2 linked regions of the Labilibaculum sp. DW002 genome follow. The main gene of each other region encodes a partner of the protein of the gene in region 2 in a complex. Links are inferred from orthologs where the notes say so. Each region holds a gene or a part of one and is shown on either strand. Other genes may lie near its edges.

Evidence for each region.
Region 1: the proteins of tsaB (region 2) and tsaD are in contact, whole or in part, in a solved structure (PDB 4WQ4), measured with the Escherichia coli proteins. The link is inferred for Labilibaculum sp. DW002 from one-to-one orthologs.

What each region holds. Positions count from the first base shown.
Region 1 is NZ_JAKJSC010000001.1:1,965,323-1,981,944, forward strand. What follows is about bases 9,133-12,118. They hold tsaD (tRNA (adenosine(37)-N6)-threonylcarbamoyltransferase complex transferase subunit TsaD), read right to left. Parts: upstream 11,144-12,118; coding sequence 10,121-11,143; downstream 9,133-10,120. Other genes in these bases: L3049_RS07525 (class IV adenylate cyclase), read left to right, coding at 9,133-9,563; L3049_RS07530 (hypothetical protein), read left to right, coding at 9,647-10,084; L3049_RS07540 (translocation/assembly module TamB domain-containing protein), read left to right, coding at 11,229-12,118. In the rest of the region: L3049_RS07490 (tetratricopeptide repeat protein), read right to left, coding at 1-526; L3049_RS07495 (PepSY-associated TM helix domain-containing protein), read right to left, coding at 717-1,262; L3049_RS07500 (hypothetical protein), read right to left, coding at 1,246-1,764; L3049_RS07505 (response regulator), read left to right, coding at 2,078-5,818; L3049_RS07510 (response regulator), read left to right, coding at 5,891-7,456; L3049_RS07515 (CheR family methyltransferase), read left to right, coding at 7,474-8,316; L3049_RS07520 (chemotaxis protein CheB), read left to right, coding at 8,316-8,876; more of L3049_RS07525, read left to right, coding at 9,021-9,132; more of L3049_RS07540, read left to right, coding at 12,119-15,740; sodium:proton antiporter NhaD, read left to right, coding at 15,905-16,622.
Region 2 is NZ_JAKJSC010000001.1:2,776,002-2,792,394, reverse strand. The notes cover bases 5,059-7,815. They hold tsaB (tRNA (adenosine(37)-N6)-threonylcarbamoyltransferase complex dimerization subunit type 1 TsaB), read right to left. Parts: upstream 6,916-7,815; coding sequence 6,202-6,915; downstream 5,059-6,201. Other genes in these bases: L3049_RS11015 (TolC family protein), read right to left, coding at 7,134-7,815; L3049_RS11025 (DUF3108 domain-containing protein), read right to left, coding at 5,416-6,183; efp (elongation factor P), read right to left, coding at 5,059-5,266. Outside these bases: L3049_RS11055 (CvpA family protein), read left to right, coding at 1-385; L3049_RS11050 (DUF3667 domain-containing protein), read left to right, coding at 385-1,407; tyrS (tyrosine--tRNA ligase), read left to right, coding at 1,509-2,801; L3049_RS11040 (DUF4625 domain-containing protein), read left to right, coding at 2,862-3,296; L3049_RS11035 (GAF domain-containing SpoIIE family protein phosphatase), read right to left, coding at 3,354-4,577; more of efp, read right to left, coding at 4,697-5,058; more of L3049_RS11015, read right to left, coding at 7,816-8,495; L3049_RS11010 (efflux RND transporter periplasmic adaptor subunit), read right to left, coding at 8,602-9,726; L3049_RS11005 (ABC transporter permease), read right to left, coding at 9,764-11,047; L3049_RS11000 (ABC transporter permease), read right to left, coding at 11,040-12,293; L3049_RS10995 (ABC transporter ATP-binding protein), read right to left, coding at 12,330-13,046; L3049_RS10990 (deoxyguanosinetriphosphate triphosphohydrolase), read left to right, coding at 13,460-14,806; L3049_RS10985 (hypothetical protein), read left to right, coding at 14,858-15,382; L3049_RS10980 (hypothetical protein), read left to right, coding at 15,541-15,690; L3049_RS10975 (response regulator), read right to left, coding at 15,833-16,276; L3049_RS10970 (PAS domain-containing sensor histidine kinase), read right to left, coding at 16,263-16,393. UniProt on the Escherichia coli protein: Required for the formation of a threonylcarbamoyl group on adenosine at position 37 (t(6)A37) in tRNAs that read codons beginning with adenine.

The sequences.
Region 1 (16,622 bases), 810 kb from region 2 along the record:
AATTCACAATTGCCTTTTGCATATACTCTCCTGCATTCTTTAACTTCTTTTTATCCTGAAAATGAAAACGGATATTATCAGATTCGATAAGCTCCCAGGCTTTATAATAGATATCTTCTTGAAACAAGCGCAAATATTTATTTGCATATCTATTACCATCCCTAGATCCTCTGACATTCTGACATTCTTTTAGGTATGCAACGGCCTTTTGTTTTTCTCCACGTGTAAAATAACACTTTGCTAAATAAGCTTTACTCAACCCTCTAACATCATCTGAAACATTCTCCAATTCAATTGCTTTTTCCAAATAAGGAATCGCTTTTTCAAATTGCTTTGAATTCGTATATGCTCGACCTAAAATAGAATTCAAATGAGAATCTGAGGCATTTTCTTTTAGCATTAATTGTGCTTTTTCAATTAACTGATCGTATTTTCCTTTCGAAAATAATTTCTTTAATTCTTTACTCTGCCCTATGGAGCTAAACTGAAAAAGGATAAATAAAAAAGTAATAAATATTTTAATCATGCTAAAATTAAGTTTAGGTTCTTATAATTACTTCACAATACAGTAAAATGTAAAAAACAATCTGATTTCATTGATCAATAATCATTCCATAAAAACAAATTGTTCTAATGTACCTATTTTGTCATAAAAAAAGAGGTTCATTAAAAAGAATAAACTTCCTTTTAACGAACCTCAATATCATTAATCTAAACTATAAAAAGAACAGGAAAGGTATAATAATACCAATGGCAATTAGCCATTTACCTCGCCCTGCAATACCTTTTTTGCCAGGAACAATAAACATACCCGAGAGTGCAAAAATAAGCATGGCAACGGCAAATATATCAGCCATCAGAGTCCAACCTTTTTTACTGTTGTAATGCAGCTTGTTCATAAAATACACCCATTCTTTTTTCTCATATACCTCGAAGGATAGCTTACCATTTACAGGATTATAACTTCCTAAGCCTCCCTTGATATATATATTATAAGAATCATCTTCTGGTATTATTCTATTTAAAGAATATTCTGTAATATTTTCTTTCCAATAGCTAGTCAGCTTATCTGGGGATAAACTTGAAGCCAATTGCATCGTTTTATATTCCGTTTTATAGGCAGGGTCTTCATCATTCTTTTTATGATTCAGGATAATTCCTGAAATCGCATAAATTAGTGTTATTCCCACAAAGAAATAGCCTAAATCACGGTGAATAAACCGAAGCCACTTTCTTATATTTTTCTTACTCCACAACTTCATAATCTGTTCCGTCTACATAATAAATTGCATAGTAATCTTTATTGTTGGCTTTCATCCAATCGCGCATTTCTTTAATGTTAGCCATTTCAGAACTACAATGTCCGCTTTCAGTTTCTCCTTTGTGTTTCTCAAGCACTTCCGTTTCCCACTCATTTATTGAAGCCTCATCCAGGCGCTTTTCTCTTAGCGTACCAGCCACTTTAATATCATTCCCTGCAATTTCCTTATTAAAGCCTTCCAAATCACCTGTTGCTTCTACTCTAAGAGACAGGTTACCTTCAGCATTTTTTAAAATACAACGCTTGCCCGAGTGTGCACATACATGATTGACCAATCCTTTAAAGGCAACTTCTTTTCCAACCATTTGATCTGCTACTACCATCAATTCATCAATAGAATAAACAGTTTGACTTGCTTGTTTTGTTTCTTTATTAGTCTCTTTTTGCTTCATATTACATGATATGAATAGCAAACTAACTACAAAAATGCTTAAGTACTTCATAATTAAACTTTTTAGGATTATTAATTGTTTGTTTGGTTTTTACAAACTTATGATTAGCAAGGCGCAAAAACAAGAGAAATAACATTTCTTTAACAAAAAACCAGAACCAAAAAATCAGTTAATAATTAGGCCTAATTCCTTGTCCTTAATGATTTTAAATAAGAATGCTTTTTCAAACATTAGATATTAACCTAAAAAAAACCACCTTTCATGCAAGTATAGTAACCATTCACAAGAAATGCCGTACTATAAGCGACATCATTAAAAGCTTAATTTCATTTGTTGATTTAGATTTTACAGACCTCGATATATTATGCAAATACAATTTAGAAGATTTAAAGATTGGAAGATCAAAACAAAGTTATTTCTATCTACTCTAATCACCCTTATAAGTATCCTATTCCTTGGTCTTATTTCTAGCTATTTTTTCAATACCAGCAGAACTTTAGGCATCATGATAAATGGTGTTCGTGTTCACCAGACCTTACTTCAAAATTCGGTAGAAGAATTGTATCAATTTAGAATTCGAAAAGATTCTACATATTTGGTAAAATCAGCAGCACATTTAACAAAAGCAAATCACTTAATTGAAGATTTGTTAAAACTAGAGAAAGATTACACCTCTAAGAGTACGGCAGAAATAGCTTCCTATCTTTTTAATGGTTCTCCCGAAGTTTATAGTAACGACATTAAAAATGCAGAATTACTAGTAAGCAGATTAAAAGTACTTAACAAAGTGCGCAACAAAAATTTAAGCGGTGCAAGAGTAAACGTGCGTAAAGCACTTAATATTATTGACGATATTAAAAAAGAACTGCTTAGTAACGGGGAAAATATAGATATTGATATTATTCAAGTTAAACTGAGTACAATTCAACAGCATTACTCGAACATTAGTAACGAAGTTAATGATCTATCGCATAAAATTAATTCGGCTTTAATCTTTATAATATTTACAATAGCATTTATTATTGCAGGTATAATATTTGTTTTAGCAAGATATATTTCAAAATCAATTTCTGTTCCTGTTGAAAAAATTGTTAACAATTTCAAATTAATTGCATTAGGGAATTATCATACTCCCTTAAATATTGAATCAAAAGATGAGATTGGAAACCTAGCTAGATCATTCAACACAATACAACTTGATTTTCAGAATGTTGTAAACCACACCGGTAAGATTGCAAAAGGAGATTTAAGCCATACCATTTCGCCAAAATCAAAAGAGGATGAATTATCCATCTCCTTAAACCAAATGGTACAAACACTTAAAGATGCAAAGTCAAAAAACGACGAAACCTTATGGTTTAGATCTAGTGTAAATAAATTTAATGCCATACTTCAAGGAGATCAGAACTTAGAAAACGTAACAAATAAATCTCTTATTTTTATCAGTGAATTATTAGAAGTTCAACTTGGAGCAATCTACATTTATCATGAAGATCAAGAAGTTTTAGAGCTTAATGCCTCGGTTGGAATGCCAAAGGATATAGAGCATAGACACATACCAAAAGGTCATGGCTTGGTAGGTCAAGCAGCACTAACAAAGAAAATAAAGCATTTTAAAGATGTTCCGAATGATTATTTTTCAATTTTTTCGGCAACGGGAAAAATGAAACCAAATAATATCCTACTCATTCCGCTTACTTTCAATAAAAAGATACGAGGAGTTATGGAATTAGCGACAATTAACACGCTTAACGAATCAGCAATTAGCTTTATAGAAGCGATTCGTGAAAGTGTTGCCGTTAAAATCTCCTCTACTTTAGCGAGAACCCAGTTAGAGGTACTGCTCACGAAAACACAAGATCAAGCTAATGAATTACAAGTACAGCAAGAAGAACTTCGCATTGCAAATGAAGAACTTGCCGACCAAACACAAACATTAATTGATAATGAAACAAAACTTCAGGTACAACAAGAAGAACTTCGAGTTGCTAACGAAGAATTAGAAGAAAGAACAAATCAACTTGAAATACAAAAAGACGAAATTCAAAACAAGAATCTCAATTTATCTCAAACACACGATAAGTTAGAAACAAAAGCCCGTGAATTAGAACAAACAAGTCAATACAAAACTGATTTTCTGGCCAATATGTCTCATGAATTAAGAACTCCCCTAAACAGTTTATTAATTTTGTCTAGTTTGTTAGCTAAAAATAAAAAGGGAAACTTAACTTCTGAAGACATTGAGTCAGTAGAAATTATAAATAAGAGTGGTAAAGATTTATTGCAATTAATTAATGAAATATTAGATCTATCGAAGATCGAAGCAGGAAAAATGACTGTTGAATTTGAAAATCTTAACACTGAAAGCATTGCTAAGGATATTCTAATCAATTTTAAACATCAAGCGGAAAAGAAAAAATTAGACTTGAATATTGACATCGCTTCAGATTTCCCTAAAACCATTGAAACAGATCAATTAAGAATATCTCAAATTCTGAAAAACCTTTTATCAAACGCTTTTAAATTTACTTCACAAGGATCTATTACAGTAGCTATGAAAATGGTCACCGATAAAGAAAACTTGCGAAGAACAGATTTAAAAGATGTTGATACGTGTGCATTTTTGGTAACAGACACAGGAGTTGGTATTCCTAACGATAAAAAAGAAGCTATTTTTGAAGCTTTTCAACAAGCTGATGGTAGTACGTCTCGCAAATATGGTGGTACAGGCTTAGGTTTATCTATTTCTAAGGAATTGGCATTTATGTTAGGTGGCGAAATTCATCTCGAAAGTGAAACGAATAAAGGTTCTATCTTCACAATTATACTGCCATTAAAGCAAAAAGAAAGTAGCAAATCAGACGTAAACTCTAGGACAATTATAGAAGACAAGATAGTTGAAAAACCTGTTGTCTTGCCACAGTTCATAGATGATGATAGAGACATACCTCATTCAAAACCTACGGTAGTTGTAATTCATCCAAATCAAAAAGAAGCAAGTCAGCTTTATTCTCAAATTCATGACACTCAATTCAATGCTCTTGCAGCTTCAAATGTTAGCGATGCATTGTTATTAATTGAAGCGCATCAACCTTCGGCAATTATAATTGGTCTGGAATTGTTAAGAGAAAATGGAGAAGCTGAATTAGAACAATTGAAAGCGCACCCTTTTGCATCAACTTTACCAATACACATTGTTAATCCTGTTGAAGGAATTGGCGAAATAGAAAAAGGAGAATTGTCAACGGTTAACGCAACAGATTTTAATAGCGCAATTGGAAAAATTGAAAAGGAATTACTTTCTGATTATAAAAAAATACTAATAATTGAAGATGATCCATTAACTCGAAAGATTCTCACAACACTCTTAGAACCGACCAATGCGATTATAGAAGAAGTATCAACAGGTCTTGAAGGAATAGCGCTAATTAAAGAAAACAAATACAATTGTATCGTTTTAGATTTAGGCTTACCTGATATTAGTGGTAACGAATTATTAGCCAAACTCTCTAAGGAAAATATCGATATCCCAAATACAATTATTTACACAGGTAAAGAACTTTCAAGAGAAGAACATCGAGACTTAAGTAAATATACAAATTCCATTATTCTTAAGGGACTAAAATCAGATGTTCGACTTATGGATGAAGTGACTTTATTCTTGCACCACGTAGCAATAAAGAACCCCCAAATACAAACCCAAGAAATAACCGATATTGACGAATCAATATTTAAAGGAAAAAGAATTTTGGTTGTGGACGACGAGATACGAAATATCTTTGCTCTGGGAAAAATTCTCGAGGATAAAGATATGGAAGTTTTAGAAGCTGAAAATGGAAAAATTGCTCTTGAAGTTCTCGAGGAAGAAAGTAATATCGATTTAGTTTTGATGGATGTAATGATGCCAGAAATGGACGGTTATACGGCAATCGAACATATTAGAAAAACACCAAAAATAAAAAACATACCAGTAATCTGTACCACTGCTAAAGCAATGAAAGAAGATTACGACAAAGCTATTGCACATGGTGCAAACGACTACTTATCTAAACCAATTGACGAGAATAAGCTGTTTTCAATGCTAAAAATTTGGCTATACAATTAACTGCAACCCAATACGAAATATGGAATTGAACAAAGAACAACAACTACCTATAATGCAGAAGATAAAATATTAATCGTAGACGATAAAGAAGAGAATTTAATAAGTCTTGAATATATTCTTTCTGATTTCGATGTGGAGGTTGTGAAAGCTTATTCTGGTGAAGAAGCTCTCAAATGTACATTGAAAGATGAATTTGCAATGGCAATTCTAGATGTGCAGATGCCTGGTATGGACGGCTATGAAACCCTTGAATTAATGCGCCATAGAAAGAAAACAAAATACCTGCCAGTTATTTTTGTATCCGCTATTCATCAGAGCGATTTTCATATTGTAAAAGGTATTGAAACAGGTGCTGTCGATTTTATTCCCAAACCAATTACTCCTGAAGTTTTAAAGGGAAAGGTTAGCATCTTTCTCGATTTATACAGACAAAGAAAAGAGCTGGATCTTGTTTTAAAATATCTCGAGAATAAAAATGAAGAACTTATAATAGCCAAGAACAAAGCTGAAGAGGCCACTAATGCAAAATCAATGTTTCTCGCTAATATGTCTCACGAAATTCGTTCTCCTATGAATGGTATTTTGGGTTTATCTAAACTTTTGTTGCAGTCAGATTTAAATGATGAACAAAAAGACATGCTCGAAGTAATGAGTAATTCAGGTGAACATTTATTGCAGATTATTAATGACATACTAGATTTCTCGAAAATTGAAGCTGGGCAAATTGAACTTGAATGTATCGATTTTGATATCAGAAAAGTTTGTGATACCATTTTTCAACTTCTAAATTTTAGAGCTATTGAAAAAGGGATCGAATTCAAGATTGAAATTGATGATATGGTTCCTGAAAATTTAATTGGAGATTCATTTCGATTAAATCAGATTTTAATGAACTTAGCCAACAATGCTATAAAATTCACTCAAGAAGGATCAGTTACCATTTCGATTAAATGTCTTGAAAAGAAAAACGAGCAGGTTACCTTATTCTTTGCAATAAAAGATACTGGCATAGGAATATCGGCAGATGCACAAACAAAGTTGTTTCGTGAATTTACACAATCTAATAGTACCATTACTCGTGAATTTGGGGGAACTGGCTTAGGCTTAGCCATATCAAAAAACCTAACCAATTTAATGGGTGGGAAAATTAGCCTTCAAAGCCAACTAGGTGTTGGTTCTGACTTTATGGTAGAACTTAATTTTGACTACAAAGAAAAACAAGCAACAATGATAGACGAACAAAATACAAACATCCCTTCTGAAATCTCAATTCTGGTTGCAGAAGATAATCCTATCAATCAAAAGGTTGTTACCATGACGCTAAAGATAATGGGATTGAAATGTGAGATCGCAAAAAATGGTCTGGAAGCATTTGAAATGTACAAAGAAAAACGTCACCAAATCATACTAATGGATATGCAAATGCCTGTTCTTGATGGGATTAGCGCAACGGAAAAAATTAGAGGATTTGAAAATTTAGAAACCATTGATGATCCTGCTTTTATTGTAGCACTTACCGCGAATGCCTTTGTTGAGGACAAACAAAGATGTATTGAAGCTGGCATGAACGACTTTATTAGCAAACCATTTAAAGAAGAGGCTCTTAGGAAAGTATTGAATCAAGCTTCAAAGAAATAGTACGTTAGAAAGTGCATATGAATCCAAACAAACTGGAGAACCTAGATAATATTGATATTGAAATACCTTTACTCTTAGAAGCAATTTTCCAAAAATATGGATACGACTTTAGGAATTATTCCAAGGCGCATATTAAGAGAAGATTGATGCGTAGAATGGCTATTGGTAAATTTGAATCAATCTCTTTAATCCAAGATAAAATATTAAGAGATAAACAATTTTTTGTTGAGCTATTAGCAGATTTGTCGATCAATGTCACAGAAATGTTTCGTGATCCTGAATTCTATGCTTCATTTCGAGAGAATGTTGTGCCTAATTTGAAAACTTATCCTTTTATTAAAATCTGGCATGCTGGCTGTTCTACTGGCGAAGAAGTCTATTCATTTGCCATTCTCTTACGAGAAGAAGGTATTCTAGATCGCTGCCAGATATACGCAACAGATTTTAATAGAAAAGTACTTGAAGTTGCTAAACAAGGGATTTATGCAACTCGAGATATAGAACTATTTGAAAGAAACTATACGAAGTCAGGGGGAAAATCAAAACTATCCGACTTTTACACCATGAAATATGGTTCAATAAAACTAGACCAGTCTCTCGTTAAAAAAGTCGTATTTGCAGATCATAACCTAGTTACTGATTCTGTATTTGCAGAGGTGAATCTTATTATTTGTCGTAATGTCTTAATTTATTTTAATCGAGATTTACAAAACAAGGTTATCAACCTATTTCACGAAAGCTTATCCTCTAGCGGTTTTTTATGTCTGGGAACAAAAGAATCTCTTCGTTTTACAAGTCAAGAAAGAAATTTTACCGAAATTGATGTAGCACAAAGAATATTCAAAAAAAGAATTGGTTAATGTATAAAGCATTAGTCATAGGAACATCATTTGGAGGTTTGGAAGCTCTTAAAGCAATTATTCCTCTATTGCCAAAAGATTTTCCTTTGGCAATTCTAATTGTTTTGCATATTGGTGAAAACAATAATGATCACTTTATAAATTACTTAAATAACCATTGTAATTTATTCGTAAAAGAAGCTGAAGACAAGGAAATTATTAAGGCTGGAACAATTTATTTTGCTCCTCCTAATTATCATTTACTAGTTGATGACAATTCACAAATTGCATTGAGCATAGATTCTAGAATACATCATTCCAGACCATCCATAGATGTTCTTTTTGAATCGGCTGCATGGCATTATCAAAACAAGCTTATAGGGGTATTGCTTACCGGTTTAAATCAGGATGGAGCACTTGGGCTAAAAGAAATACAAGAATTTGGTGGCCTCACGATTGTTGAAAACCCGAACAATGCTATGGCTTCCATAATGCCGGCTTCTGCAATTAAATTAATTAAACCCGATTTCATTTTAGAAATTGACCAAATAGCCAGTGAAATAACCAAACTCATTAAATAGGCTAAATTTCTTTCCAAATACAGGTTAGCATTCACCCATTCTTCAAATGGTGACAATTAATTGATCTCCCCATTTAAATAGTAAAACAAAACCAATATTTTTTCCGAACTTTCGGGCAAATAACACATCCAAAACAATTGAATAATGACTACTTCTGTGGAGATAAAGGCATACTGCAAAGATCTTACTAAGCTTAAAAATATTCTTCTCGCTATTCAAGCTAAAGAACTTGGTACAGATCATCAAACTGACACCTATTTTCATTCAAAATCAGGAATTTTAAAATTAAGAGAAGGCACTTATGGTAGTCAACTCCTTCACTACAATATTGAAAGCGGAAAACAAACAATTCAAAACACACTAAATTCTTACAAAACAATTCCGAAATCTTGCTTAAAAGAGATTCTGGAAAAAACCATTGGTTCGAGCTGTATTGTTGATAAAGAAAGAAAAAGCTACCAGCTAGAAAACATCTCTTTTCATTTAGATAGTGTAAAAGGCTTAGGTGATTTTATCCTTATAGAAGCTAATGATTTAGATGGCACCATCGGTTTAGAACAATTGAAAGGACAATGCAACAAACACCTTAAAACTTTAGAAATCAACGCAAAATCAATTGTATCATTGACGTATCAAGAACTCTTACAACAAAACAATCTATTCAATCAAATTTTAGTGGATGAATAAAAACTAAATTAATTTGGGCGAGTTTCTACATTTTTAAGCTAACAATTTAGTAACTTGTATGAACAACCTAAAGCTATCTGTTCATGCTTCAATTTGAATTTGATATCCGAAATCATAAAATCAACAATAACGAATCAAAGGGAATTCAACTTGCCTTGAGTATTTCCTTCTTGATTTGTGCGGCTTTATTTTATGCTTTTACAAAGTATTTAGAATTCTTTCCTTTTAACGAATATCTGATACTTATTTTAGTTGTACTCTCTCTTTACTTTATTGGCTTGCTTTTAGGATGTAAACTGCTATATCCAAAAGAATACCTCACCATTAACTCAAGAAAATTAACCTATAAAACTGGTTGGCGAAATAACAAACTAAAGGTCTACCTAAAAGACATTAAAGATTTCTCAATTCAGGATCGAAATCTTATTTTAAATCTAAAGAGTAAAGAGAAATTACAAATCGACCTGAACAATTTAAGCGAGAGAGCCATAATTATTCTGAAGAATTATTTAAACCTATAAAAGAAACGGAAGAATAATTTCTTCCGTTTCCTTCATTTATTTAATAGTCATTCGGGCAAAAGGAGCTGTATCCTGTTCCACAAAATCCTTTTTCAGATATTTAAAATAACCAGTAATTGCAACCATCGCTGCATTATCTAATGAATAACCTAACTGAGGAATATAAACCTTCCAGCCCTGCTTAACAGCAGTTTCTTTCATGGCATTCTGTAAACCTGAATTTGCCGAAACTCCACCAGCAATTGCAACTTCTTTTATCCCTGTTTCACGTACGGCACGTTTCACCTTATTCATAAGCACATCAACAATTGTGTATTGCAATGAAGCACACAAATCATTCATGTTTTCTTCTATAAAATTGGGGTTCTCTTTAATTCTATCGCGCAAGAAATACAGAAATGAAGTTTTTAAACCACTAAAACTATAGTTCAATCCTTGGATTCTAGGTCGGTTAAACTCAAAAGCCAATGAATTCCCCTCTTTAGCACGTTTATCAATTACTGGTCCTCCTGGATAAGGAATACCCATGACTTTAGCGCATTTATCGAAAGCTTCACCAGCTGCATCATCAATCGTTTCACCAATAACTTCCATTTCCATGTGATCTTTCACAACTATAATCTGAGAATTTCCTCCTGAAACCAATAAGGCAAGAAATGGAAAGTTTGGATGCTCATAAGTATTCTTCAAATCATCAATAAAATGAGCTAATATGTGTGCTTTAAGATGGTTCACCTCGATAAGTGGAATGTTTTTAGAAAGAGCAAAGCCTTTTGCAAAAGATGTTCCAACCATTAAAGATCCTAATAATCCTGGGCCACGCGTGAATGCGACTGCATCAATTTCATCAGCAGTTACGTTTGCCACCTTCAATGCCTGATCGACTACTGGAATAATATTTTGCTGGTGGGCACGAGAAGCCAATTCCGGCACAACTCCACCATAAGCCATGTGCACAGTTTGAGTGGCAGTAATGTTAGAATGAATCACACCATCGCGCAAAACTGAAGCCGATGTGTCATCACATGAAGATTCAATTCCTAATATCGTTATACTCATATTTTTGTTTTATATCCTTATAATACTGGTATTACACACATAAATGGTTAAAAAAATCAAAAATCTTCTTAATCCCAATAATGGGATGTTATATTCTATTTCTTTTTGTCTAATTTTGTGCAACTGCACTCAAAAGCACAAAACTATTAAAAAATTCCTCAAAATATCAATTTGGACACTTGTGGTTATCATTATGATACCCATTTTAAGCTATTTAATTTTTTTAAATCGCCATGTTCAAACGTATACAAGCCAAAAAATTGCTAAATATCTTTCTGAACAAACAAAAACACCTATCACAATTGAAGGAGTTAACATCTCTCCTTTTAAAAGTATTATCCTTAAAGGTGTTTATGTAGAAGATTACCGTAAAGATACTTTACTCTATATTGGTAGCCTAAAAGCAAAAATAGATTCCTTCAATTTCAAAAAACAGCAAGTTTTCGTAAACAAGCTAACTTTAAACAAGGCCTACGTAAATCTACATGAAGATAAAGATCGAGTTTTTAACTATGATGTTTTTCTCGATTCTTTAAGTTCAGGAGCCACAAAAAACCAAGAATCGAAGAATAAAAAAGTTTGGAATATATCTGTTGCAAATATTGACTTGGAAGATTCTCAATTTGGTTATCGAACCTCGACTCGGGAACCTCAAGATTTTGGGATGAACTATGAAGACATTTATGTCACAAACTTGAATTTAGAAGCTAGAAATATAAAAATCATCGGAGACTCTATCGATTTGCAGCTTCAACACATGCATTGCATTGAAAAATCGGGCTTCGAACTAAAAGATTTTAAGGCAAGAACTTGGATTACAAGTCACCAATGGGGATTAAAGGATGTTAATATTGTATCTAAGAATAGTAAACTAATAGCCGAGCATCTGTATTTTAATTATGAAACAGGTAAAAACTATTGGCAACAGTTTACAAAAAAAATGCAACTAGACTTCCAATTTACATCTTCGCGTATTAGCTTTCTAGATGTAGCTTATTTTAATGAGCTCTTGTTAGGATTTAGAGAAACCGGCTATTTATCTGGCCATGTGTATGGAACGGTTTATGACCTAAAAGGTAGAAATATAGACGTTGTTTATGGGGAAAACACTGTTCTGAAGGGTAAATTTTATATGAATGGTCTTCCCTACCTAAGAGATGCTTATTTAGAAGCTGATTTTAAGGAATTAACAACAAGTATTTCAGATGTAGAAAAGGTTTATATCCCTGGCTATGACAAAGAACATTTCAACTTGCCGGAGTACTTCGATAATCTTGGGTTAATTCATTACAATGGGAAATTTAATGGTTTTTTAAATGATTTTGTCTTTTACGGTGATTTTGATACTGATTTGGGAAAATTAGAAACCGATTTATTGTTTAAGCCCATTACAGGAGGCAACAGATTAAATTTCAAGGGAGATTTAAGTGCTAGCGACTTTAACCTTGGCGGATTTTTAGAGCAAGATAAAGTAGGAAACGTATCCTTGAATGTTTCTGTTAATGGATTTACAGAATCTTCTTCTGCTCAAGGAATCATGAAAGGAAACATTAGCAAAGTAGATTTCAACAACTACGAATACAAAAATCTTTCCTTAGATGGTTTCTTCTCAAACTCACGATTTGATGGAAAAGTATCGATAGAAGATCCAAACATTGGTTTCGATTTTGAAGGAAATGTTGATTTCTCAACGGAAATACCAACCATGAAATTTAGCTCACACCTTCGTAATGCTAAATTATTTCCTCTCCATTTAAATTGGGAAGATCCTAAAGCCGAATTAAGCCTTACAATGAATGCCAATTTCGCAGGCAGTGGATTTGACAATGCCAACGGAATAATTGAAATTAGTGATACTGAATACACCAACAGCCTTGGAGAATTTACGCTGCAAAAATTTACAATTAATTCTTTTTCATCTCCTAGTTTTAAGCGAATCATCCTAAATTCAGATATCTCCGATGCCAAAATTGAAGGGAATTATGAAGTTGGCAAACTAATTTCTTCAATTACCAACATTGCTTATTCTTATTTGCCAGCTTATGCTCCAGACAAAGAATTTGTCAATACTGATACTACAAACCAATTCAAATTCTCGGTAGAATTGAAGGAAACCGAGCCAATTACGAAACTTCTTTTTCCAAAAATCACATTAGCACCAAATACCAATTTACAAGGAAGTTTAAATGCAAAAGAGCAAAAAATTGAAATGAATTTCAACTCTCCAAAACTAAGCTTTGAAAACAAAACTTTCGACGAATTAAAAATCGATTTATCAACTGATGATAAAGAGTTAGTTCTTAAAGGTCGCACCAATAAATTTAGCTTTTCTGATAATTTCCGTTTGTATAATTTATCAGAAAAAATAGTTGCTAGCGATAATAAAGTACAACTTAGTGTGCTTTGGAACAATTGGGATGCTGTTACTTATAGCGGTTTTATTTCGGCCGAAGCACAAGTTGAAAAATCTAAAGTAAGTAATAATCCTGTTTGGGATATTGACCTACTGCCTAGTACAATAATTATGGCGGATAGCATCTGGAACATTCCGAAATCTCGTTTTGTTTTAGACAGCACAAGCTATGAGATTGATAACTTTAAAGTCAGCAGAGAAAATCAATATTTTGGTTTAGATGGAAAAATCTCAAGCAATCCTAAGGATAGTATCAATTTTCAAATTGAAAATATAAGCCTAAAGAATTTAAATGACCTTACTCGTGAACAAAACATTGGTATCGATGGTACAGTTCGAGGTTACCTGCAATTATCGGACTTTTATGGTGATCGTCTTTCCAATTCGAACATCATGCTTGAAGATCTGGTTCTTAACAACGATACATTAGGCAATTTTTACCTTCTAAGCGATTGGGATAAAACAGCTAAGGAATTGTCCTTTTCATCTTTTACCGATTATAAATCTCATAAAGAGTTAGAATTAACTGGAAGTTATTTTCCTGAGCAAGATTCCTTAAATATGAATATTCAAATTGACAAACTACGTTTGAACCTCTTGAATCCATATTTTCAGGAGAACATTTCGAATATTAAAGGAAATGCCTCAGGGAATTTACGCATTGAAGGACCTATTGATAATCCGACATCAATTGGAAAATTAAATCTGGAAAATGCTGCATTTACAGTAAATGAATTGCAAACAACATACACTTGTAACGACAGTATTAAGATAACACCCAACGAATTCCAATTTCAGGATTTCAAGCTTTATGACGAAAATAAAAACATAGCTAGTATTTTTGGTGTTATATCTCATAAGCAATTCAGCAACTTCAATTTAGATCTCGCAATAAATACCCTAGGCTTTAATGTTTTAGATACAAAAATTACAGATAACGAGTTATTTTATGGACAAGCTTATGTGACAGGTGTAACTCAACTATTTGGTTCTGTTGACGATTTAGATATTGAAATTATTGCTAGAACCGATAAAAACACCAAGCTGAATGTTCCTTTAAATAATAGTGGAGATATTAAAGAAAGTGATTTTATCACCTTTGTGAATACAAACTATCATTCTGAAAGTTCTGAAGAAGAAAAAGAAGAATACAAAATAGATTTGTCGGGTATTAGAATGAATTGTGATTTGGAAGTTACTCCGGAAACTGAAATCCAAATTATTATGGATGCAAAAATTGGAGATGTTTTAAAGGCTCGAGGAACTGGAAATTTAAAACTTGAAATTGATACCAAAGGAGATTTCAAAATATTTGGCGATTATACAATCCAAGACGGTAGATACATGTTTACACTTCAGAATGTAATCAGCAAAAAATTTGATTTGGCAAATGGTGGGACTATTAAATGGGCAGGAGATCCTTACGACGCAACGGTAAATATTAATGCCATGTACAATGTAAAAACCACTTTATACGATCTACTATTAAACACTCCATACATCGACAATACCAAAAAGGTACCTGTACAGTGCAATATGAATTTGAGTCAGAAACTCTCCAATCCTAATATTAAATTCAATATCGATTTCCCAACTTTAGATCAACAAACGCAAAGTATTTTGGAAGGTCTATTCTCTACCGAGGATGAAATGAATAAACAAATTCTATCCTTATTGGTTTTGAACCGCTTTTATACTCCAGAACACCTAAGGTCAACTGATCCTGATTTTGAAAATAAGAATTCAAGCTATGCAGTTGGAGTAACCACAAGTGAATTATTATCGAACCAATTATCAAATTGGCTAAGTCAAATTAGTAATGATTTTGATATTGGAGTAAGTTATCGTCCGGGAGATAATCTAACCAGTGATGAAGTGGAATTAGCACTCTCTACTCAGGTATTTGACGATAAAGTTACCATTAATGGAAATGTTGGCACAAGCAACAGCCAAACTAGAGATAATGATATTGTTGGTGACGTGGATGTCAACATCCGGCTTGACAAAAAAGGCAAGGTACAACTGAAAGCTTTTACCCGTTCTAACGAGTATTTGGTATATGAAGATTCAAGGAATACACAAGGAATCGGTATTTTCTACAAAGAAGAATTCAATACTTTTTCTGGATTAATAAAAAAATACCTCAATTTCCTTAGTCCTAATAAAGAGGAAAAGAAAGACTAGCTTAAATTTACCGAACTAGTGTTTAAGAAATACATTCTCAATGTTTTTCAACAGAATTAATAATGGTTTTTTTTCTTTTATTGGCCCTGATTATAAAGCTCAAATATTATTATATTAGTAGCTTACTTTTGAAATTAAATTAACTAAATAATAAATCAATTACTATGTTTACACTAATGGTAGTGGTTTTCGTTCTTGGTTATATCGCAATTGCACTCGAACATCCACTCAAAATTGACAAGGCAGCTTCTGCTCTTCTTATAGGAACAATAACTTGGGCACTTTATGTTTTTGGAGGCGTTGACATCCTATCATCAGGAGTAAGTACGGCATGGAATGAGTTCGCTTTAGCTAATCCTGATAAAGATACCGTCGATGGGATGATGAAATTTATTGTTCATGATGAAGTTCTTCATCATCTTTCTGAAATTGCAGCAATTCTATTCTTTCTTTTGGGAGCTATGACCATTGTTGAGATTGTAGACCAGCATCAAGGTTTTAAAATTATTACAGATAAAATTAAGACAACTAATAAAGTAAAGCTACTTTGGATTTTAAGTATTCTTACTTTCTTCATGTCTGCAACCTTAGATAATCTTACAACCACTATTGTTTTGGTTGCTCTTATACGTAAACTGATTGATGATCAGAAGGACCGTTGGTTTTTCGCATCCATGGTCGTATTAGCTGCCAATGCCGGTGGTGCATGGTCTCCTATTGGTGATGTTACAACCATTATGCTATGGATTGGTGGACAAGTAACAACTTTAAATATTATTACTCGAGTAATAGTACCTAGTTTATTTACCATGCTTGTACCTCTACTTATTGTAACTACGTACATCAAAGGGAATATTACACGACCAGAAATATCGGGTGGAG
Region 2 (16,393 bases):
AGATCGATTCGACTATAACCCAGAATACTTGGGCTATATTGCTTTTGGTGTGACATTTATTGTAATCGTAATCATTGTTAATGTAATTGGGAAACTTTTAAATTCGTTAATCGAAGCTATTGCTTTAGGAATGGTCAATCGAATTTTCGGGATGTTATTTGGTCTTCTTAAAGGAGTAATAATTATAGGTATCGTAGTCTATTTTGTTAGTTATCTGGATAAAAAATTTAATTTTATTTCCGATGAAAAAAAGGAATCCAGCTATTTGTACGAACCAATGAAAAAAGTTTCTGAAACCATGTTTGATCTTTTTGATTCGGATTTTGGTGAAACAAAGGATAAGATTAAAGAAAAAGTGAAAAAGGAACTTCCGATTGACGTCTAATGAAGAATACGATCAAAAAATACATTCAAAAATTACCAAGACGTAAAACAGTTCATTTCGAGGGCTTCTGTGCGAATTGTGAGCACCCCGTTAATGGTAGTTTTTGCTCCAATTGTGGGCAATCTGTAAAAAGTTTTCATCGTCCATTTTTTAGTGTAGTTTCTGAATCTTTGGGAGATGCCTTATCGATTGATAATCGTTTTTTTCATACCTTATTGCCACTTATGGTTCGTCCAGGCTTTATAACCAAAGAGTTTATGAAGGGACGAAGAGCGAGATACACGCCCCCTTTTCGCTTGTATCTATTTTTAACTTTTTTCGCCTTTTTACTCCTTTCTCATAATCATAGACCTGAAACCGAGGCTGAAAAAAATATAACATTTGAGAATGGAGATGGAGAACAAGTTGAAGTCTTGTCTTTTTTAGAAGAGATCGTTTCGAAAGACAGCATTAATATGGATAGTTTGCAAAGGCAGGCAGCCTTAAAAAAAGGAATATTAAATGTTGATATTGATACAAAACCAGTAAGCGAATTAGACTCAATTTCTGCATCAACCAAAAGGGCGACAAATAGTGATTTTATTACTCAAAATAAGGCCATTAAGAATTTAATTGAAATGTGGCGCTTAAATCCTGAGGTGATGATCGATATGGCATTTAAGAAACTATCGCAGCTGTTACTCGTTGTTCTGCCAGTTTTCGCGCTGTTTTTAGCCTTGTTTTACATTCGCAGGAAGCGTTACTTACTTGAGCATTTATTAATTTCGCTTAATTATCATTCCTTTATATTTGTAATCGTAATTTTAAGCGAATTAATAATTCTGACGGAAGTTGTGGCCATACAATCATTTGCAATTTATCTTTATCTGCTCATACCACTACAGCTTTTTTTGACTTTGAAATTTTATTATCAACAGTCATGGATTAAGACAACGATCAAGTTTATAATGCTATCATTTATATACAATATATTACTGGTTTTAGGGATTTCATTTGCTCTGGCATCATTCGTTATGGAATAGCTAAAATATAGAGGAAAATACAATGGTAAAATTCTTATCTTTGTCATCCGAAAATAATTATTGCATAACAGAATCCTATAGGGATATAAAATACGATACAGATGAGTTTTATAGAAGAATTACAGTGGCGTGGCATGATTCACGATATGATGCCGGGTATAGAAGAACAATTGGAAAAAGAATTGACATCGGCATACGTGGGAATCGACCCTACTGCTGATTCTTTACATATTGGACACCTTGTGGGCGTTATGATGCTTAAGCATTTTCAGGTAGCCGGACACAAACCAATTGTTTTGGTAGGTGGTGCAACAGGTATGATTGGTGACCCTTCAGGAAAATCACAAGAAAGAAATTTGCTTGATGAGAAGACCTTACGTCACAACCAGGAATGTTTGAGAAATCAACTTTCAGGTTTCTTGGATTTCGATTCAGATGCAGATAATGCTGCTGAAATGGTTAACAACTACGATTGGATGAAAGATTTTTCATTTCTTGATTTTATTCGTGATATTGGAAAGCATATTACTGTTAATTACATGATGAGTAAGGATTCTGTGAAGAAACGTTTGTCTTCAGAATCGAAAACAGGAATGTCGTTTACTGAGTTTACTTACCAATTGGTTCAAGGAAACGATTTTCTAGAATTATATAAATCAAAGAACTGTAAACTTCAGATGGGTGGATCAGATCAGTGGGGAAATATCACGACTGGTACAGAATTGGTTCGCCGTAAAGAAGGTGGTCAGGCATGGGCAATTACTTGTCCGTTGATTACGAAAGCAGACGGAGGTAAGTTTGGTAAAACAGAATCTGGAAACATTTGGCTTGATCCTAAATACACATCTCCTTATAAATTTTACCAATTTTGGTTGAATACTTCTGATGAGGATGCAGAGAAATATATTAAAATCTTCACACTAATCTCTAAGGAAGAAGTTGAGGCATTAGTAGCAGAGCACAAAGAGGCGCCACATATGCGTAAGTTGCAGCAGCGCCTTGCTAAAGAGGTGACAACAATGATTCACTCTGAGGCAGATTACGATATGGCCGTTGAAGCATCTCAAATCTTATTTGGTCGTGCTACAGCCGATGCTTTGCGTAAACTTGATGAAGATACTTTTCTTTCAGTTTTTGAAGGTGTACCTCAATTTAATGTTGATAAAACGGAATTTGAAAATGGCGTTGACGTAGTGGAACTTTTGGCAGTTAAGGCAGAAGTTTTTCCATCGAAAGGTGAATTGAGACGTTTGTTTAAAGGAAATGCTATCAGTCTAAATAAGGAGAAGGAAGCTAATGCGGAACTAACAGTGACTAAAGAACATTTAATTGCTGATAAGTATTTACTGGTTCAGAAGGGTAAAAAGAATTATTTCTTGATTGTGGCTTGTTAGTTTGCTGCTTATCAACTATTTTTAGAGAAGCTAATCAAATCAAAAACTAAAATCACAGAAATGAAATTATTAAAATACGCCTTGGTTACATTGTTTTCATTAGGATTAATGAGTTGTGGAAGCAGCGGAGGAGGAGACGATACAGATAAAGTAGCTCCTGGAATTACGATCACTGCACCGACAGCAGATCAGACAATTGCTCCTGGAGAAACAGTTAGTGCAAGTTTTACGGCAACAGATAACGAGGCATTAAAGTCTTATATTGTAAGTGTTGACTTTTTTCAAGCAGTAGGAATGACAGTTAAAACAACTCCTGTTGAGTTTACTTTTGACAAGTCAGGAACATTGTCAGGAACATCTCAAGTAGTTACTTTCAATATGGATCTTCCAGCCGATGCAAAAGAAGGAAAGTACAAAATGTTAGTGAAAGTTACAGATGCTTCTACGGAAGCAAATGAAAAAACAGAGGAACGTACTTTCATTATTCAGAAGTAATTATTTTACGAATAGCTATAAAGTAAAAAGGATCGGCATTGCCGATCCTTTTGTTTTTTATAATGAATTAAATTCGATTCCGAATAAGGATATATCATCAATAACTGCTTTGTTCTTTTTGCCAATATCTATATGTTGAATTAGATCACTAAAGGTATCGGATAAACTTTTAGGTGTTGCGAACATTTTAGTTAAAAAGTGAACGCCAACTTCCATATGATCACCTCTTTCTAGTTCAATTAAACCATCTGTATAGCAAAGTAATTTAGAGTTATCCTCAATGGTAATTTCCCCAACCGTAATTTTAGGGATTTCATCTAACATCCCTAATCCAATACATCCTTCTTTAAGCAAAGTAGTTTCTCCCTTTTCAAAGTTGTAAAGCAAAGGAGGATGATGACTGGCATTTACATATTTTAATTTTCTTGTGGTGTAGTTGTAAATTCCTATAAAGAAGGTTAAGAATTTTTCGCTACTCGAATTTTCACAAACCTTTTGATTTAGTTGTCTCATCAATTCATCCAAAGGAGTTTCTGGACGAAATAAGGCACGCAAAGTCGCTTGGAAGTTAGACATGATTAGAGCAGCAGGAATTCCTTTTCCTGATACATCTCCAATACAAAAACCCAATTCTTGATTGTTAAAGTTGATAAAATCGTAATAATCGCCGCCAATTTCTAAATGTGGTTGATAATAGCCACGAGTAGAAATGTATTGATTTTGTGGAAGAGAACTTTGATTTGGGATTAATAGATTTTGAATTTTTGAAGCCAATTCCATTTCCTTTTTAAATGCCTCCTGTATTAGCAATTGCTTATACATGCGCTTGTTCTCCATAGCAACAATAATAATGTTGGAAATGGTCTGTATAAAGCTTAAATGTCTAATTGCTGGGCTCATTCCTTCCATTTCCTCATCAATATCACCAATTAGAATATAGGCAAGTACTGAATTTTTATGGAATACTGGAATGATAAAATCAAAAGATTGGAAAACATCTGGTAAATCACTAGATATATAAGTGATTTCGGAAAAATTAGATAGGTGTTTCTCAATTTTAATTTTGTCGATATAATCTCTGGAAATACCCGAAACCAATAGTTTTTCCCAGCGAGAATTAAACTTAAAAACAGCAATTTTACCAATCTTAAGATCTTCGAAAAGAATATTTTGGTATTGCTGCAAAAGTTCGTCAACCGATAAATTTTCATTTATCGCTTGCGTGATTTTTAGAATTAGCTCGAGCTTAAATTTGCTGTTTACAGATTGTTGCTTGATCACGATTGGGAATTTATTGTTTATGCTAATTTAGGAAATATCAAATCACTACCAAATTTCAGTTATAAATAAAAAAAAAGGATTCCATAAAGAATCCTTTTTTGATGATGAATTTATGTAAATTAAGCTTTTACACGTTCCGAGTAAGAGCGATCACGAGTATCAATTTTAATTTTGTCACCAGTATTAATAAATAATGGGACCATGATAGTTGCACCCGTTTCAATAGTTGCAGCCTTAAGTGAATTTGTTGAAGACGTATCACCACGTAAACCTGGCTCAGTGTATGTAACTTTCATTATAACATGAATAGGAAGCTCTACGTATAGTGGCGTTTCAGTATCGGCATGAATTACAGCCTCAACGTGATCACCTTCTTTCAAAAGGTCTGGCTGATTAAATAAATTTTCTTCTAATGCTATTTGCTCGTAAGTTTCAGTATGCATCAAATTGTAACCCATATCATCTTTATAAAGATATTGGTATGGACGGCGCTCAATTCGAGCTACATCAATCTTAAGACCAGCAGTAAAAGTATTATCAATAATTTTACCTGTCTTTACATTCTTTAATTTAGTTCTTACGAAAGCTGGACCTTTACCAGGCTTAACATGCTGGAATTGAACAATCGTATATAAACCAGTCTTAAAATGGATACACATACCATTCTTAAAATCTGCAGTACTTGCCATGATATAAAATTATTTTTTTAATTATCGTTTCATTCAACTAATTAGAAGTAGTTAAGACTTCTAAGTTGTGCAAAAGTAAGAGAAACAATTTATAAACTGAAATATTACAAGGCTTTGTTTGAATAAGATAGTAGAGAAGTGCAGATATTTTATTCCTTGTTTAAAAGAGAATTGGATGAAAAGTCTGAAAAATTCATCAGATCGCAACGTAAGGAGCCGATGAAAAGATCGAATTGTACTCTTACAGGAATTCTATTTGCATCGGCCGAAACCCATATTTTCATATCATCTTCATCTTTGAATGCTCTACCAGTTTCAACAATCGGAATAAATTTGTAACATTTAATGTTTCCAATTTTACTGTTGATGGTTTCGTATCCCATAAAACGAAATTGAAGAAGAAATAATTCATCAGAAAAATAAGTTTGAATTTTTACAATCTCCCCTTCCACCAAGTCAGAATTAAAATGATTTGCTCTAGCAAAATAAAAAGCCGATAAAATGTCATGAATGCCTTCAGGTACTTTGTGCACACCAGATCTTTGACTTGTTAGCTCATTTTTTTCACGATCAAACTTTATTTCATTGTATCTCTTATAGCTTCCCTCACGGATGTCTCTAATGGCTTTAACGGGCAATAAGGTTTTGGGATTTATAAAGCTCTCGTAGGTATCTCTAACCTTGTACAAGGTATTAAAAAGACCAACTGTTTTGCCGGTAAGTGTAGCATGGTAAATATCTTCACCATTTAATTTTTCATTTTTTATTTTTAAACTGGCCTTGCCTCCACGAATAATACCGTAATGAATTACATATTTTAAATGTTCTCCCTTTTCATTAGCACCTACAGGAAAATCTGCAAGCGATATGGTGTAGCTTGATAACAATAGCAGAATGAAAAGGGAAAGTTTACGCATATGCTTTTCTATTAGTTCTTACTTAAAGATATTCTTTTTAGGTGTTGTTGCAACAAAATCCTTCAAATAAAAGGGCTCAAAATAGGCTACATCTTCAAATTCTTGTTTTTGAAATTTTGCTTCAGCCAATTCAATCATTCCAGTTGCTGTTGGTGTTACATTATCAAGAAAGATGCCATTTTTACTTTCGATGATTTCTTTGCACTTCGCAGCACCATCTCCAAAGAATACAATTTCTCTTTCCGATAGCTCCTTTGCATAGGAGTTTTCATCAATAATATCTGCTGAAATATCTTTTTTTAATTCATTTTTGTCATTGTAAAATGCGGTATACACTTCCATTCTTCGAGCATCAATCATTGGGCAATAATAGGCCTTTTCAGGATTTTTTAATTGCGATTGAATGTTTTCATTGGCTAGTAATGGTTTTGTCATTGCTTGCAATGTACTTATGGCAATTAAAGGAAGTTCAGCACCGTAACAGATTCCTTTTGCAGTAGAAACACCAATTCTTAAGCCAGTGTATGAGCCTGGGCCCATGCTAATCGCAATTCCATCTAAATCGGAAGTTGAAAAACCATTCTCCTTTAGGATGTTTTCAATAAATACCGTTAGATGAGATGCGTGTTTCATCCCTTCTTTAGTTTCTTTTAGAGCTAGTAATTCTCCGTCTTTTCCTAAACCAACAGAACAAACTGCTGTTGATGTTTCGATATGTAAAAGTAATGCCATCTGATAAAAATTTAAATCACTGCAAAATAAAGGATAAAATAGTAATTGTGAATGATAACTAATCAAATAAATAGACTTTATCCATATAAAATTACAATCAAAAAGAAATCATCGTTCTATATCTAAGACAAATGATCAAACCAATACACGTATTCGGGTAAAAAAAAACTCTCAACAAACTTATTGTTGAGAGTTTTGAATTGGTAATGTAAACTTGACTATAAACTGATTTCGACTCCATTATAGAAGTCTATGATTTTTGTTCTGAATATGTAATCGTATTTTGCTTGAAGCAGATTCGACTTTGCTTTCAAAAGATTATTTTTTGCCTGATTGTATTCAACTGAATTTACCAAACCTAAATTAAATTTCTCTTCGGTATAACGGAAAGCTTCTTCCGTCGAAGAAACTGCAGTTTCACTTGAAAAATATTTTTTCATCGCTGCTAAAGCATTCGCGTGAGCTTGCTGAATTTCTTTTCGAAGAATATTTTTAGTATTTTCCATATTCAACTTAGAACGGTCAATATTAATCTTAGCATTACTAATAGCTCTGTTGACAGTTCCTCCATTAAAAATAGGAATTCTCAAATTGAAACCGAAACTTTTTGATTCAAAAAGCTTCAACTGATCATATAGCTTCATCTCTTTTCGAATAACTATTGGATTTCCTCCTACATCAAATCCTGTTTCTGGTTGATTTTTCCTATAACCTGACCCCCAAGAACCTGACATCGAAAGCGAAGGCGTGATTTGTCCTCTTGCAATTGCTAAACCTTTTTCAGAACTCTGCAATCTATATTTAGCTGCTTTCATCTCAGGACGAAATTCCAATGCACTAGTAAACACTGATTCAGGATTCACAAGAGATCTTGTTGCATTTAATACAGGAAGATCAGGAGTTTTGATATCAAACTGATCTGCACTTTCTAAATCTAAAAGTTGAGCAAGATCTAAGAGAGCAATGTCTAGAGAATTTTGAGCATTAACCACTGCAAGGTCTTCTCGAGCAGCTTGTGCTTTTTGTTCCATTAAAGTTCCCTTTGGAAGCGTTCCTGCTTCGACCAATGCACTTGTTCTTTCGATTTGAAATTTGGTAACTTTTACTTGCTCCTGAGCAATATCTAAAAGCTCTTTTTTAAATAAAATGTCCAAGAAATAGGATGTAATGTTTAAAGCCAAATCATCTTTAGCTTTCTCCACATCCTGTAAAGCTGCATTCAACTCCAATTCATTTTTTTTAATGGCATTCCTCTTTTGAAAACCATTAAAAAGAGTCACATTCGATGATAAACTTACAGATCCTGATTGACTATTATTATTTTCATAAGTGTTACTAGCACTAAGGGTACGTCCATAATTAAAATCGTAGCCTGAACTACCATTTAAATTTGGCAAGAGGTCGTACTTAGATTGCTCAGTGTTATTCTTTTGAAATTCTGCATCTAGTTTTCTTAACTGCAATGAAATATTGTGTTCTTTCGCATAGTCAATACACTTCTTTAAATCCCATAATTCCTGAGCATTAACTGCCGAGATGGAAAAAATAAAGGCAAGTATGGGTAATAATATTTTTTTCATGTGTGTAATTTTTTGATCTAACGAGAACATGATATCCGGCCATTAATGGCATAAATTTAAGATAAAGATGGCAAATTTATTGGGTTGCCATATTTGTAAAATAAGCTTACGCTTCGTCCTTATCTTTTTTTATTGTGTCAATTTTTTTCTTCTTTTCGCCTTTCAGTTTATCATCTTTTGTAATTCCTTCTAGTACTTCGATGTTGATACCATCCGATATACCTGTTTTAATATAGCGTTGTTCGAATTCTTGTTCCGATGTTTCAACTTCTACAAAACTTGAATCGTTACTAAATTCTAACAAGCTCTCGTTTACAGCTAAAACTTTCTCTCTTCTATCAAGTACAATTTCAGCGTTAGCACTATAACCGGAACGAATAAAGTACTCATTACTTAATTTTACAGCTGCTTTAATTTCAAACTGAATAGCACCATTTTCTGCCACACCTTTAGGAGATATATACTCTAAATGAGCATCGAATTTAAAATCTTCAATTGCTCCAATTGTAAGCTTAAGATTCATGCCTTGCTTTATTTTTCCAACTTCAGTTTCATCAACCTTTCCTTGGAAAATCATTTCGCCCATATCAGCGATAATAGCAACAGTTGTTCCTTCGTTAAAAGTATTACTTTGAATAACCGAATAACCTTCTTTCACAGGAATATCAAGAATCATCCCTTCAATAGTAGAACGGATAATAGTATTAGTCACACTTCCCGATTTAGAAGTCACACCTTCTTTAATAAGCTGAAGGTTATCTTTTGCAGATTTCAACTCTTCCTGAGCACTTCGATAAGCCAAACGTGGCTTTTGAAAATCAGATTCAGAAATTACTTTCTTTTCAAACAACAGTTTATCGCGATTGTAATTGATTTGAGCGTCTTCAAAACTAATTTGAGCTCTCTCAACTCTCGATTCTGCAGAATTCAGATTAATCATATCCGGAATAATCTTAATCTTAGCAATCTTATCACCCTTCTTAAGCATCTGTCCTGGCTCAACAAATAATGTCTCAACGATACCAGATACCCCTTGAGGCTTTATTTTAATCTCTTTACGAGGAATTACGGAACCAGTAGCTACTGTTTTCTTAACGATATCAGTTAACTCAGGCGACTTAGTTTCATAAACTTCAGGTTTCTCTTGCGATTTACTATATAGGAAAGCAATTGTTCCAAAAAACAGCAAGATAAAGACTACGACCATTATAATTCTAAAAACTTTTTTCATATCAATTGTTATTTTCAAGTGTTATATCAAGTGTAATTTATTCGTAACGTAAAGCATCAACGGGTTTAATTCTCATAGCTTTTTGTGCTGGTAACAGTCCGGCAAAACAGCCAAACACAACCAAAACTCCAAGTGCGATAAAAGCTACTTTTATATCGACGTATGGGTTTAAAATCATTTGATTGGTATCTCCAGCCATTTTACCCGCTCCTTCAACTATCAGAACTCCAATAACCAAGCCCCAAAAGCCTGAAAAGGTAGTCAGGAAAACAGCCTCAGTAACAATCTGACTGATAATTTCCCAAGGTCTGGCTCCAAGAGCACGCTTCACGCCAATTTCACGAGTTCGTTCCTTTACGACAACATGCATAATATTACTGACACCAATAATTCCAGTAATTAAAACTCCAAAGCCAATCACCCAAAATAAGAAGCCAATACTATTGAAAAGGCCGAATATTTTTTGGAATAATTTGGCAATGTTAAAATTCCCAATTGCTTGTTTGTCATCAGGATGAATGCTGTGACGTCGAGCTAGAATTGAAAATATACTATTTTGAAGCTCCTCAACCGATTCACCAACTTTGGCCGTTGCAATAAAAGAATAGAATTTATCACCTCTGTTATACAAGCGCTGAAGTGTTGTATATGGCATTTGAATAATGTCATCACGATTACCCATGTTTTGACTTAATGGTTTAATCGTTCCTACAACTAGTAGATAAATTCCGTTTACTTTAAGGTATTGACCAACTGGATCTTCATCTTCGTCGAACATTAATTCTTGGACACGAGGTCCAATGGTAATTACCTTTCTCATTTCTTTCAAGTCATTTTCATTAATAAAACGCCCTGAAAGAACTTCCACAGGAATCACTTTATTCATCTCAGGAGAAGAGCCCTTAATTTTAAAATTCCCTTTTTTGTCGTTTCTAAAAGTATTGTGAGTAGCACCGCCACTCCATCCATTAATTTCTGGAGCTATATTTTTTAATTCAGGAACTGATCTTTTAATTGCGGCTAAATCTTCATTTGTAAACTGATAAAATCGATTTCGAGGCAATCCTTTATATGCTTTGGTTGTTCTTTGCACCCAAAATACGGTAGAATTGGTTGCGAAATTCCCCAAAGAAGATTGTATGTTATTCTGAAAACCTCTACCAATTCCCAGCAGTGTCACGAGAATTAAAATCCCAAACATAACCCCTGAGCCTGTAAGAGCCGTTCTTAATTTATTTTTTTTGAGGGCAGAAGTAATTTCCTGCCATTTATCTAAATCGAACATGATCTGATTGTTTATTTTAGTCAAAATACTATTCATCCCTCAGTGCTTCAATCGGCCGAATAGAGGCAGCTCTACGTGCAGGAAAAAAACCTGCCAAAGCACCTGTTATTACAAGAACAATTGTTGCACCAACAGCTATTCCCATATCAACTTGTGGATCTAAAAAATAAATTGCCGCCGGAGGATATAGTTTTTCAATAAGATTAAATTTTGAAATCGTCTCAAGTAGTCCGACTCCGGCGATTAAACCAACATAGCCCGAAGCAGCTGTAATAAAAATAGCCTCCATCAAAACAAGCGAAACAACAGAAATTGGAGATGCTCCAATAGCTTTTCGAATACCGATCTCTTTGGTTCTTTCTTTCACAACTATCATCATAATATTGAAAACTCCAATAACACCCAGTAAAATTGTAAAAACCCCAATGATCCAAACAAACTTTTCAATACCTCTAAAAAGGGCAGCAAAAGATTGAGAGTTTTCAATGTTATTTTGTATCCACAAGGCACTTTTGTCTTCTTTGCTAAATCCGTGCTCGTCAGCCATTTTGTAGATGACTTGTTGTACTACATTTTTACTTTCTTCAACAGAAACATCACTAAGAGTAAAAGAAATTCTTCGAACATGATCGTTATTATTGAAAATCTTCTGAGCTACCGTAATCGGAATATAAATTTCTCTCGAGTTATCATCAAAGCTAGATTGATGAAAAACACCAATTACCTTAAATTTAATGTTGTTGATTGTAATAAACTTGTTGACTGCTGTTTCTTTTGGGAAAAGAACTTCTTTAACAACATCTTGAATAATTACAACTTTTCGATAGTCTTTTATATCTTTTTTATTCAAAAAGCGCCCTTTTAGAATATCAAAATTTGTAATTTCCTTATAGGTATCGTGAATTGGAGAAACATTAAAGTTTCCAAAATTATCTTTATAGGATATAACCTCTGCTCCCGGGATATAACTCATTGCAGAAATAGCATCCATCTTTTCTATGGATTTTTTTAGACTCAGCAAATCCGCATTTTTCATCTGAATCCTTTTTCCTTCGGGTGTTCCTTTATATGCTTTGGTAGTTCGCCCACCATATATCTGCATACTGTTTGTAGCATCCTGAGCGAAAACATCTTTCATCCCATTACGCAAACCTCTACCTGCTCCCAAAAGAAAAATCAGCATAAAGATTCCAGTTGCAACCGAAAATCCAGTAAGAAAGGTTCGGGTTTTATTTTTACGAATGGTACTAAATATCTCGTTCCATTTATCTCTATCAAACATAGCTTAATTGTAGAGCGTTTTTTTGATTAGGTTGCCTTATGCTTGGTGACTTTGAATTGTCTCGGAACTATTGATTTTTTTATTTTCAATAATCGATTCAATTAAACCATCTTTGAGATTAATGATGCGATCTGTCATTTCTGCAATATCCAATTCGTGAGTAACAATAATTACTGTAATTCCGCTACGGTTAATTTCTCTTAAGAGATCCATTACCTCAAGTGAGGTTTGAGAATCCAGGGCACCAGTAGGCTCATCAGCAAGAATAATCTTCGGTTGAGTTATCATTGCTCTCGAGATAGCTACCCTTTGTTTTTGACCACCCGATAATTCGTTTGGCATATGTTCAGCCCACTCTTTCAATCCCATTTTATCGAGATATTCAACGGCAAGCTTATTACGTTTTCTACGTGCTACCTTCTGATAGTATAATGGGAGTGCCACATTTTCCATGGCGTTTTTAAAGGATATCAGGTTAAAAGATTGAAATACAAAACCCAATAAATTATTTCTAAGCTTTGCTGCTTTAGTTTCGCTCATGGCTTTTATTTCCTGATTGTTCAAGACATAAGTACCATCGTCATGATTATCAAGGAGACCTAATATGTTTAGGAGTGTCGATTTACCTGAACCTGAAGATCCCATGATGGAAATCAACTCGCCTTCTTTAATATGCAAATCAATTCCCTTAAGTACATGAAGCTTATTTGCCCCAGTAATATAGGACTTGTGAATATTTGTCAGTCGAATCATAATAGTTAGTGGTATTTGAAAATCTGTAAACAATATTACTGTTAAACATTCACATTGCAAACAAATTTAGATAAACGCATTTTTTTATCGACAAACCAGTGAATATGACTGATAAGGTCAAATTGTAATCGATAAATAAGTTAAGAAAAAAATCACCTCAAATTCTCATTGTATAATCAATAGATATGCCACAGATGTAATTAGGTTGATAATTAGGGCTTTAGTATAATTAATGCATTTCAGTGTTAGTTCCATTGTGTCCGTAAATATTACATGCACTGTACGATAATGTACGCTATATTAATCAAAAATAAGTTAAACTATGCTTGATTTTATTAATATATGTGAATAAATACGAACACATGTGATCAAAGAAAATATTTAATGTATTTTTAGATTTTTAAATGAAAAAAATGGAGTGGAATAGCTTATTATCGGCAAAACGATTTGGTCAAGAAGACCAGTTTTCTTCTGTACAACAGATAGATATTAGATCGCAATTTCAAAGAGATTACGATCGCTTAATATTCTCATCACCTTTCAGAAGGTTACAAAATAAAACACAGGTATTCCCTCTTCCAGGAAGTATATTCGTGCACAATAGATTAACGCATAGTCTTGAAGTTTCAAGTGTTGGTCGCTCTTTGGGTAATGCGCTTGCTGATAAGTTAATACAACTAAATTTATCAGATGATCTTTCTAGCATTAAAGAAATTGGAAGTATTGTAGCTGGTGCCTGTTTGGCTCACGATTTAGGTAACCCACCTTTCGGTCATTCCGGAGAAGAAGCTCTCTCTTACTATTTTACTCATGACGAAGGGAAAAAACTAGAAAGTAAATTTACAAGAGAACAGTGGGCTGATCTTTGCAATTTTGAAGGTAATGCCAACGCTTTCCGCCTATTAACTCATGCCTTTAACGGAAGACGAAAAGGTGGTTTTGCTTTAACCTATTCAAGTATTGCAGCCATTATAAAATACCCATGGGAAAGTAATAAAATTGAAGTTGTTGGTAAGAGAAAGTATGGTTTTTTTCAAGCTGAAAGAGAAGATTATTTGAAAATTGCAAAAGAATTGGGAATTCCTGAATTATCGGATGGTATTTTTGCTCGTCATCCCTTAGTCTATTTGGTAGAAGCAGCAGATGATATTTGTTATCAGATAATGGATATTGAGGATGCTCACAAACTCAAAATCCTTAGCACAGATGAAACAAAAAAACTGCTATTAAGTTTTTATCATCCCGAAAAGGATAAAGCTACTTTTGATAAAATTGATGAAACCTGTAAAGAGGTAACCGATATAAATGAGCAGATTGCATATATGCGTGCCGGTGTTATTGGTAAGTTGGTGTCGGAATGTGTTGCGGTATTTGTGAACAACTATGAGCTTATCATGAGTGGTGAGTTTAAATCTACTTTGATTAAGGAAATTAATGAAGATGCTTTGCAGGCTTATAAAACATGCACTAAGATTGCTGTTTCTAAAATCTACAATCACCGTTCTGTTCTTGAAATTGAACTGGCTGGTTATAAAATTTTAGGTACTCTGTTGCAAGAATTTGTAACGGCGGTATTAGAACCTGATAATTTCTACTCGAAAAATCTTTTGTCCTTAATTCCAGAGCAGTATGATATTGAATCCGATACCGATTATGGCAAAATCATGTCAATACTCGATTTTGTTTCGGGAATGACTGATGTTTTTGCTCTCGATTTATACCGAACTATCAAAGGCATTAAACTTCCAGGCATTAATTAAGGTGTGATTGTTTTCTGAAATTATCATTGATAAGATTTAATAATTGATTGTATGAAGTACCTGTTTTCTTTTCTTATTGTTTTCGCATTTTTAATCAGTTCTGCTTCGGCGCAAATTGAATGGTTAACATCTAAATCGGTTGAGTCGAATATTAGTTTTGATATGCCCGAAAAGCCTTTTGTTCAAAGAAAAGAATTGAATGGTATTACTGTAGAGGTATTTAGTTACAAAGATGCGGTTACTGTTTTTGGTGTTGTTGCTTCTAATTTCTCTGGTGTTGGTTTGGATTTTACGCATTCCGATCCAACAGAATATTATAAAGAGATGAAGGAGGGAAGTTTGGTAAGGGGAAGTACAGTCTTAATTTCGGAGAATTCAGTTGCTTTTAAAAGAATGCTGGGCAAAGAAATTGTGTATACTCAGATGGTAGGAAAGCATGAATACACCTATTTTAAGCGATTCTTCTTTAGAGGAAAATTTATTTATCAAATTGCAATTGGTGGACCTTCTCGAATGAAACAATTATTAATAGATAAGAAGAATTTATTTTTTAGCTCAATCGACTTTACAGAGTAAAAAAGTGAATTGATAAATTAATATTACGTAAATGTGAACTGAAAATACGCGTTTAAAAACTCATATTACGTAATTATTAAGTCCGGCTAAATCTCCTTGAATATTTCCAATAATCGTGCTAAATTTATATAGGTAAAATAACAATATAATTTAGGGATATGAAAATTTTCAGAATGATTAAGGAGATGTTTTCATCAATAGATGAGGATTTTGTAGTTGTTGATTTAACAACAAAAATGATTCAATCTATGAATTCAAAAGATTGGAATCGCCTGCGCGATAAGAAGAATTATATGGTGATAAGATAGTATTGGATTGTAAATTAATCCTAATACAGAATAGAACAAATTGCTTAAGTTATGATTGCATTTGTTTTATTTAGGAATTGTATGCTCCAGTGATTATTGTATAATCGGTTAATACCGATTTTTTTGTGCTTTATTGAAAAAGCTACTTATTCTCTTTTACGATTTGAAAATTGTTATTCACAACATCCATTAATTTTTTTGATGTTAGGGGTTTACTAATAAATCCTTTTAAATTATTATTTTCCTCAGACTTATCAATGTCATCTTGATTTAAACTTGAGGTGAGCATTGCCATTACAATCTTTCCTTTTTGTTCTTCAGGAAGTTTAACGTACTCCTCTAAAAACTCCCAGCCGTTCATTTTAGGCATGTTAATATCTAGAAATATAATTCCGGGTTGCGGATATTCTTTAGCCTCCTGATACCTACCAGAGCATGTTAAAAACTCTAATGCTTCTATACCATCGTAGGTTACCTGCACGAAAGTGTCAATTTTAGCATGTTTTATTATCATTTGATGCAAGTAGTTATTCGACTCTTCATCATCAATAAGTAGAATGCAATTTAGGCCGTTATATTTTTTCATCATTTTTAATGTTTGAGTTTATGGTAAAGTAAAAGGTACTGCCTTTTCCAACTTCTGATTCTACCCAGATATTTCCATTGTGAAGTTCTACTATTTTGCGGCAGTGAGCAAGTCCAA